Regions from separate parts of the Vibrio sp. R10-SG-ISO4 genome, predicted to be linked through region 2. Evidence: predicted binding sites of a transcription regulator. Region 2 holds the regulator's gene; each other region holds the start of a gene.
What was found. The regulator CRP, encoded in region 2, controls carbon source genes, mostly activating them, when cyclic AMP is high. The targets are predictions, from matches to a motif close to TGTGANNNNNNTCACA.
Positions count from the first base shown of each region.

Region 1: ectA (diaminobutyrate acetyltransferase) is a predicted target of CRP. The motif match lies at 1,619-1,634, and genes of this name have one in related genera.
Region 3: cytR (DNA-binding transcriptional regulator CytR) is a predicted target of CRP. The motif match lies at 1,738-1,753, and genes of this name have one in related genera.

Region 1 is NZ_JCBDHJ010000013.1:279,876-283,000, forward strand. It holds gene AC6R03_RS07805 (nitroreductase family protein) at 1-23, opposite strand, end outside; gene gloA2 (SMU1112c/YaeR family gloxylase I-like metalloprotein) at 257-643, shown strand; gene AC6R03_RS07815 (tetratricopeptide repeat protein) at 640-1,461, opposite strand; gene ectA (diaminobutyrate acetyltransferase) at 1,734-2,291, shown strand; gene ectB (diaminobutyrate--2-oxoglutarate transaminase) at 2,320-3,125, shown strand, end outside.
Region 2 is NZ_JCBDHJ010000022.1:68,371-71,495, reverse strand. It holds gene astD (succinylglutamate-semialdehyde dehydrogenase) at 1-84, shown strand, start outside; gene AC6R03_RS16275 (DUF1338 domain-containing protein) at 204-1,004, shown strand; gene crp (cAMP-activated global transcriptional regulator CRP) at 1,173-1,805, opposite strand; gene AC6R03_RS16265 (phosphoribulokinase) at 2,063-2,932, opposite strand; gene AC6R03_RS16260 (YheU family protein) at 3,027-3,125, opposite strand, start outside.
Region 3 is NZ_JCBDHJ010000001.1:194,790-197,914, forward strand. It holds gene AC6R03_RS00910 (SPOR domain-containing protein) at 1-316, opposite strand, end outside; gene cytR (DNA-binding transcriptional regulator CytR) at 467-1,474, opposite strand; gene priA (primosomal protein N') at 1,825-3,125, opposite strand, start outside.

The DNA of each region.
Region 1 (3,125 bases), on a different contig from region 2:
TCTTGAATGATTGGGTGAGTCATGTTGGCTCCTAAATTGTCTATGTTGTACTGATGACTAGGGCTGATGTTCACAATGGTCAACCACCACTTGGCCCGCTTATCAAAAGGTTTTCTGCGCTGCGTTGAGGCAGCGAAGCGATGGCGTTACTATAAGCGCGGTCTATGAATGGAAAAAGTGTCATCCTGTCCAATCACTTTGGACGCAATCGTCCATAATCTTTCTAGGACACTGAAAAAATAAGGAAAAATGACTGATGTCTATCAAAGGGTTCCACCATGTCGCCATTATCTGCTCTGACTATTCGACGTCGAAAGCGTTCTACACTCAGGTGTTAGGATTTGAAGTGATCGCGGAAAACTATCGAGCGGAAAGAGCCTCCTACAAACTGGATTTGGCTTTGCCTGGTGGTGGTCAAATTGAGCTCTTTTCCTTTCCATCACCGCCTGAAAGACCAACCCGACCTGAAGCGCGAGGATTGCGTCATTTAGCCTTTGTGGTGGATGACGTTGAGGCGTACGGGCAATATTTAACAGAGCAAGGGGTAGAGGTGGAACCCATCCGAGTGGATGAGTTCACAGGTAGAGCCTTCACATTCTTTCAAGATCCCGATGGTTTACCGCTGGAAATCTATCAAGCTTAGTGGTGCTCATCGAGGAGCAGGGCATCAAAGCGTGGGTTGCCATGTAGCCCCTCCAAATCCGGCTCCGTATTGATCAATTCTCGAATCGAAGGACTTGATTCAATCGCTAATTCCAAATCCAGAATTGCCTGCTCTTCAATCCCCAAACGAGAGTAGGCACAAGCACGCTGATAGAGTGCAGGGCCATTATTGTTGTCGAGGTTAAGGACACGATTACACAGACTCAACGCCCAGTGGTACTCGCGAATTTCCATCGCTGCATCCGCCTTGTAGGTCAGCGCTTCAAGATCGCCCGGTCGCATGGTCAAGATCTCATCATACACATCAATTCGCTGCTCGGCGGTCGGCATACTTTGCGCTCTTAGCCATAAGTTGTGGATTTCATTGATCTTCTCAATCTCTTTGTTGTTTTCACTGATCACGCGCGTCTTACGTTTTAGATCGCGTTCCAGTGCACTGAATTTCTTCTCGTACTCTTTGGCAATCGCATCGAGTCGCTTGTCGGCCATGTCTTTGGTGTTGTGCTTGAACTCTCGCAGAGATTGCCAACCAACAAAGGCAATCAACGACGCGACACCGGCGATGATGTAGAAAAAGTAGGTCACGGTGACGTTGGCGTAGTTGAGGGATTTGTCGGCCACTTCGAGCTCTCGGTCGGTAATTTGAACCACCAAGCGGCGCTCTAAATCTTGTTGGTCTTGGCGCAGAGCTTTGAGCTCATCGAGGATATAGCGCTCCATTAGCGGGCGATCGAGCATCTCGGAGTCGGAGTATTTTTCTTGCTCCGCGAGGGTAGGGAAACTCAGTGAGAGGAGCATGAGAAAACTAATTAGGGTTCGAATCATCGGGGGTTCCAATCGAGTCACTTAAGATAAATATAAGCTTAGTTAATCATAGACGCGCGCGACATGATACTCCGAATGAAATAATTTAGTGCACTAACCATTGTTAAACTTTATGTGCAATTTGGGTTTATGTGATTTTAATCACAAAAATGCGGTTGATTCGGCGCCAGATTTGATTTTTGGTGCCCGATTTTGCTCATAATAATGGCGAATTTAATTAGAGTTCAAAGGAAATGTATCTGCACATGATTACGTCAGCGCCCTGGGTTATGTATCCGGAAATTACACAACCCCAACGCCCAACGTGGCGGTTTAGAGAGCCGAGTGATACCGATGGCGACCAGATTTTCCAACTCATCAAAGATTGTCCGCCACTGGATGTTAACTCTTCGTACTGTAACTTTCTTCAGTCTACCCACTTTGCGGACACCTGCATTTTGGTTGAGATTGATGATGAGGTGGCTGGATTTATCTCTGCCTACCGCAAGCCACAACAGCCAGATGTGCTGTTTGTTTGGCAAGTGGCGGTATCGAGCGATCACCGAGGTAAAGGCATCGCTTCGAAAATGTTAGACCGCCTGCTCGCTCGCGACACCTTGTCCGACATCAACGCGATAGAAACGACGATAACAAAGAACAATACGGCGTCGTGGATGTTGTTCGAAAAGCTGGACAAACGTCATGGCAAGCGCGGTGAGATTTCGGTTTTCTTGGACCAAAACACCCATTTTAAAGGGGAGCACGATACTGAGTATTTGTATCGCATCCCACTTTCTCGTGCTCACGCACACTCGTCCCAATAAATAATTGAGGAACCCAAACGGTCTTATTATGGATATTTTTAATAAGCAAGAATCAAAAGTACGTTCATATTCAAACAACTTTCCGGTGGTATTCACCAAAGCCAAAGGTTGCTGGCTAGAAACTGAAGGGGGCGAGCGCTATCTCGATTTCTTAGCCGGTGCGGGCTCATTGAACTATGGCCACAACAACCCGGTACTAAAAATGGCCTTGTTGGAGTACATCGAATCTGATGGCATCACGCATGGTTTAGACATGCATTCCACCGCCAAAGCGGCGTTTCTTGACGCGTTTAATCGCATCATCCTTGCGCCGCGTGAACTCAACTACAAACTGCAGTTTACTGGCCCAACGGGCACAAACGCGGTAGAAGCCGCGCTCAAATTGGCGCGTAAAGTGACAGGACGTAGCTCGATTGTCGCCTTTACCAACGGTTTCCACGGCTGTACTGCTGGCGCACTGGCTGCAACGGGTAACCAGCATCACCGCCAAGAAATGGGCCAAATGCAGAGCCAAGTGACGCGTATTCCATTTGATGGTTATGCCGATATTGATGGCTTAAAACTGTTTGAAACCATGCTGCAAGATAACTCAAGCGGTATGGACAAACCTGCTGCTGTACTGCTTGAAACCGTACAGGGTGAAGGGGGGTTGAATGTGGCCTCTAACGCTTGGCTACAAAAACTCGATGCACTGTGTAAAGCCAACGGTATTCTATTGATTGTTGATGATATTCAAGCGGGCTGTGGCCGTACGGGCACCTTCTTTAGTTTCGAACCTGCAGGGATCACCCCAGATATCGTGACGCTCTCGAAGTCGATTGGTGGGTACGGCTT
Region 2 (3,125 bases):
GACTATTGCGCTTACCCTATGGCGTCGATGGAAGGAGAGCACACCTTGCTGCCTGAGACGTTAAGCCCGGGTGTAGAACTGTAAGACGTACCTTGGGCTCGCTTGGAGCCCAAGGTGTTCGATTCATTGCTAGGTTTGTGATTAAGCCATTCTTTTAAAGAACCAGCTTTACGATTCAGCTTCACGATTAACATGGAGACGTTATGACGCCTGCTCAACTGTTCGATTTACTGTGGCAAGACTATATTTCCCGTCTATGTCCTCAAGCAGCCAAGGTTCATCAGCTTTTAGAAGAAGATGAACCGCTGATCAATGACCATATTGCGCTGCGTACCTTTAACATTGCGCCGCTCGGTATCGAGACATTGGCTGCGCCATTTATTGCGCTGGGTTACCAAGCGTGTGGTGACTACCTGTTTGAGAGCAAACACTTGGTCGCCAAGCACTACGAGCACGCCGATCCGACGTTGCCAAAAGTGTTCATCAGTGAGCTGAAAGTCGAAGAGTGCTCAGCGCCGCTGCAAAGCATTGTCAGCAAGCTGGTGGCACAAGTGGAGGCATCCGCACTGCAAAGCCATGAGTTTTTGTATGCGGGCCGTTTGTGGGATCTCAGCTATGAAGATTTTCAAACCCTCGCCCAAGAGAGTGAGTACGCAGCATGGCTTGCGGCGCACGGCTATGGGGCCAACCATTTCACCGTAAGCGTTAATCAGCTCAAGGCATTTGACGAGGTCGCGGCGGTGAATGAGCACCTGCGCCAAGCGGGCTTTGTCATCAATGAGTCGGGTGGCGAAGTGAAAGGCTCACCAGAGGTACTGCTTGAGCAATCGTCCACCATGGCAGACAAAGTCGAGGTGAGCTTTAGTGACGGTACGCAAGTGATCCCAGGCGGCTTCTACGAATTCGCTAAACGCTATCCGATGAGTAATGGTGAGCTCTACCCGGGGTTTGTCGCGGCGTCAGCGGATAAGATATTTGAGAGTACGGATGGGGGAAGTTCCTAGTGCCTAGTTGCTAGTTCCTAGAGGGGGGCTGGTGAAATGGGTGATGGGTAGTGGGTGATTGGGCTAGGGCCTGGTAAATAAAAAGCCACCGCTGGTAGACAGGGTGGCTTTCTTAATCTTTAAAGGTTTTCTCTAGGAACTAGCCACTAGGAACTCGCCTCTAATACCCTATCGCGTGCCGTAGACGACGATGGTTTTACCGTGGGCGGAGATCAGGTTTTGCTCTTCAAGCATCTTCAAGATACGGCCAACGGTCTCACGTGAACAGCCGACAATCTGACCGATCTCTTGACGAGTGATCTTGATTTGCATGCCGTCTGGGTGCGTCATAGCATCTGGCTGTTTCGCTAGGTTAAGTAGCGTTTGCGCGATGCGGCCTGTCACGTCTAGGAAGGCGAGGTCACCGACTTTTTGGCTCGTCACTTGTAGGCGGCTTGCCATTTGCGCAGATAGACGCATTAGGATGTCAGGGTTGACTTGGATAAGCTGACGGAATTTCTTGAATGAGATCTCTGCAACTTCACAAGGTGATTTAGCACGAACCCAAGCGGTACGCTCTTGATCTTCTTCAAATAGACCAAGTTCACCGATAAAGTCACCTTGGTTTAGGTAAGAAAGGATCATTTCCTTACCTTCTTCGTCTTTAATCAGTACCGCCACAGAGCCTTTGACGATGTAGTAAAGCGTCTCTGCTTTCTCACCGGCGTGGATCAATGTGCTTTTTGATGGGTACTTATGAATATGACAATGTGACAGGAACCACTCTAATGTTGGATCGGTTTGAGGTTTACCTAGAACCATAATATCTCACTTCCTCTGCAGGGTACGCTTGCCGCTTTCCATTTTTGTCGCGCCAGTAAAAGACGCGAAGCCCTGAACAAGGCTTTTTAGGATAAGAGCACTTATTCAATGCTGCAAGCCATCTTTGTTTCGGTTACAAATAGTAGCCTTTTTCAAAAGGGATTTCTTGATTTTAATCGTGTCAAGTTGGTGATTGTTTACGCAAAAATGTGCACATGATCACGGTATGACAAGTAAACGGGTCTTAGGACTGATCGCTAGCCAATTTTACCCGTCTCGATAAGTTGCTGTAGGATAGGTCTGACGATGAGTTCCATCGCAAAACTCATCTTACCCCCCGGCACGACAATGGTGTTGTGGCGCGACATGAAAGAGCCATCAATCATAGCGAGCAGATATGGGAAGTCGACCTGTTTGATGCCGCGCAGGCGGATCACCACAAAGCTTTCATCTAAACTTGGGATGCCTTTAGCGTTAAGTGGGTTGGACGTATCGACGGTCGGCACGCGTTGGAAGTTGATGTGGGTACGCGAAAATTGCGGGGTAATGTAGTTGAGGTAGTCATCCATCGAGCGGACAATCGAGTCCATTACCGCTTCGCGTGAGTGACCGCGATCGCGCGTGTCACGGACGAATTTTTGAATCCACTCCAAGTTCACAATGGGCACCATGCCAATCAAAAAGTCGACGTGTTGGGCGACGTTGACCTCACCATCCACCACGCCGCCATGCAGTCCTTCGTAGAACAGCACGTCAGAATTTTCCGGCAAATCTTGCCACGGCGTGAAGGTACCCGGCATTTGATTGTAGGGCACGGCTTCATCGAAGGTGTGCAAGTAGCGACGAATTTGCCCTGTGCCTTCATTGCCATACTGCTTAAAAAACTCAGACAGCGCAGGGAAGTCGTTCGCCTGCGGACCAAAGTAGCTGATGTGGCGTCCTTGCTCGCGCGCTTTGCGGATCTCGACATCCATTTCTGGGCGCGTAAAGCGGTGGAAACTGTCCCCTTCCACCCAAGCCGGTTTCACGCGCATCATGTTAAACATTTTGCGAAACGCTTCAGAGGTCGTGGTTGTGCCCGCACCGGAAGAACCCGTTACGGCAATAATGGGGTGTTTTGCTGACATGACAAACCTTGTCTTATTCCTTGTCAAATGATGACCAATATAGCATGTTCTATTGATTGATCACGGTATGGCGTTTTTTAACGCACTGGAAATATTAAAACTTTGATTTGAGTTGAATATCCACGCTCTCATGCAGCTCTGAATAGACCACCACCGCTTCACCACTCACCAAGCTCTGACGGATCTGGGCGAT
Region 3 (3,125 bases), on a different contig from region 2:
TCTCAGACACCACCAACTCTTTGGCTTTCACTTCCACTTCACGACTCGGCAACGACTCGACATAATCCCACTTCTCTTCTGGCGGAGGAGGGAGAGTTTGGCTGCTTTTCGCTTTGGGTTTCGGGGTAGGCTTCGCGGGTTGAACCACCGGCGCAGGCGGCTCAGGATCGCTACTGAGTAGATACAACCCATAACCGAACGCCGAGACCAAGACGATGGCCAACAAACCACTGCGCCACGGTTTCTTGCGGCGCGGGGCGGCTTTTTTAGTCGGCTTACGGCTACTGCCGCGCTTTACGTAATCTCTATTCGCCACAACTGATTATCAAACCATTTAATACAACTGCTCGCTATGTTAAAGCAGATTTGTGTGTGAGGACAGACCGGAATTGGAAGCGGCTCAGCAAAACTGGCCGCAAAGTGGCGCAGCCAGGGCGACCGGCGGCTCAATGACCGTTCAAGTCGTCTAGAGGACGCGCGGCGGCGCGGCGCTATCTCGAATCACCAGTTCTGTTTCGAGCAGTCGAGAGCCGGCACGCACGTCGTGGCCACGGAGGATCTCAAGCATCATCAGCATCGCCTGACGCCCGATTTCATAACGCGGCTGAGAAATCGTCGTGAGTGGTGGATCGCAGTATTGCGCAAACTGAATGTCATCAAAACCCACAACCGATAGATCTTGTGGCACGCGAAGTCCGAGCTTTTTCGCTTCCTGAATCGCGCCAATCGCCATCATATCATTGTGACAAAAAACCGCTGTCGGCGGCTCAGATAAGGCCAACAACTGACGAATCGCCTTCGCACCATCTTCAAATGTGAAGTTGCCTTCTGCGCAATAGTGTTCGTTCATCGTTAGGCCTGCGCGGCGCAACGCTTGTTGATAACCCTGGTGACGGAACTGACACAGTAGAGCACTCTCTGGCCCCGAAATCTGCGCGACACGGCGATGCCCCATCTGAGTCAGGTAGTTGACCGCTTCAAATGCGGAAGTGAGGTTATCAATATGCACGGTGGGCAACTCTAACTCAGGCGCAAATTCGCACGCCATGACCATCGGCGGCAGATTCTTTTGTTCTGCCTTGCTAACATCAAACGGTAAATCCGTACCGAGCAGCAGCATGCCATCGGCCTGCTTAGTGAATACCAAGTTCACAAAAGAGCTTTCACGCTTTCTTTGTTGGCCGCTGTCCCCAAGCAATACGATGTAACCGTGCTCCATAGCCGCATCTTCAATGCCACGAATGATTTCGGTGTAATAGGGATCGCAAATGTCTGGGATGATCGCGATGATGGTCTTTGATTCGTTTCTACGCAGATTGCGCGCCAGCGAGTTGGGTGAGTAGCCAGCTTCAAGCACCGCCTCTTCGACGCGTTTTCTCGTCGCAGAAGAGACTTTCTCGGGATTCATCAACGCCCGTGATACCGTCGCCGTCGACACTCCCGCAAGCTGGGCAACATCCTTCATTGTCGCCATAAGTTATTAACCCTCTTAATTAAAGATGTAGCGCTTTAGCCACCTAAACCTTGTTGCCTTGATCATAGCGTCTGGTGTGGTGATGACGGGGTCAATCCTGCACCGCTTATGATGATGGTAGGCTGATGCCCACTCTTATTGGCAGCGAAAAGCAATCGTTTGGCTCTTGCCAAGGTTCGCTTCGCCTATCCCTTTCCAAACAACTAGTTTATTCATTTCGAAACAGAAAGTTACGGGATATTTAACAAAACCCGAACTATAAAAGAGAGCCAGATCACAAATAAATGAAAAAGAACGAAATCAGCTCACAGCGCCTATCGTCCCTGCCCCTATTTAAACTAATCGGCGTGTTAGCTCAAGTCTTGAGGCTCGATATCGACCGACCAACGGACCTTTTTCGCGCTCGGCAGCAACTCGATAGCCGGCTTAGCACTGGCTAGCAGCTTTTGCATTAACGAGCGCTGCTCGGTTTGCAGCAGTAATTGCCAACGGAACTTACCCGCACGTTTGGCAAGCGGGGCGGGTGTCGGGCCCAGCACCATGCAGCCGGAATCAAACAGAGGGTGGGATTCTAAAGTAAAGCGGACTTGGCGTAGGAACTCTTCCACCAGCTCAGATTGGTTCGCCTCCGCACGAAACAGCGTTAAAAACGAATACGGGGGCAACGCCGCCAGTTTTCGCTCTGCTAAGGCCACCTCGGCGAAGTCCCGATAACTCTTTTTCAACAGTGCTTGCAATAGGCTGTGCTCTGGGTGGTGGGTTTGCAACAACACTTCACCGGGTTTACTGGCACGCCCCGCTCGGCCTGCCACCTGAATGAATAGCTGGGCTAAACGCTCAGAGGCTCGAAAGTCGCTGCTGTAGAGTGAGCCATCGACATCCAACAGCGCCACCAGCGTCACATCCGGGAAATGGTGCCCTTTGGCGAGCATTTGCGTGCCGATCAGAATCTGATATTCACCGCGTCGAATGGCGCTTAACGCCTCTTCTAGGCTGCCTTTGCGCCGCGTGCTGTCGCGGTCAATACGAATGGTTTTCTGCTCTGGAAAGAGCGTATGCAGTTGTTCCTCTAGCTGCTCGGTTCCCACCCCAACAGTGACCAGTTGAGTGGAACCACACCCTTGGCACTGGTGGATCGTCGGCTGCTGAGAGCCACAGTGGTGACAGCGAATTTCGCTGCTGTGCTGATGGTAGGTGTAGTAGGCGTCGCAGCGCTTGCATTCCGCGATCCAGCCACATTCGTGACACATCAGAGCCGGGGAAAAGCCGCGTCGATTTAAAAACAGCATCACCTGATTGCCTGCGTTGAGGTGCTTGCGCATTTGAGCGATCAGTGGCGCAGAGAGGCCCCCCTCTAAATAGAGCCCTTTGACGTCAATCACTTGATTGGTGGTGGGCACCGCACTGCCTGCTCGGCGAGACAAATGCAGATGATGATATTTGCCAGACAGCGCATTGTGCAGCGTTTCTAACGCGGGCGTTGCTGAACCAAGCACAATCGGGATCTGCTCTTTGTTGGCGCGCATGACCGCCACATCGCGCGCATGGTAGCGCAAGCTATCTTGCTGCTTGTAAGAGCTATCATGCTCTTCATCGACAATAATAATGCCCAGATCAGCAAAAGGCGTCAGCAATGCAGATCGCGTCCCAA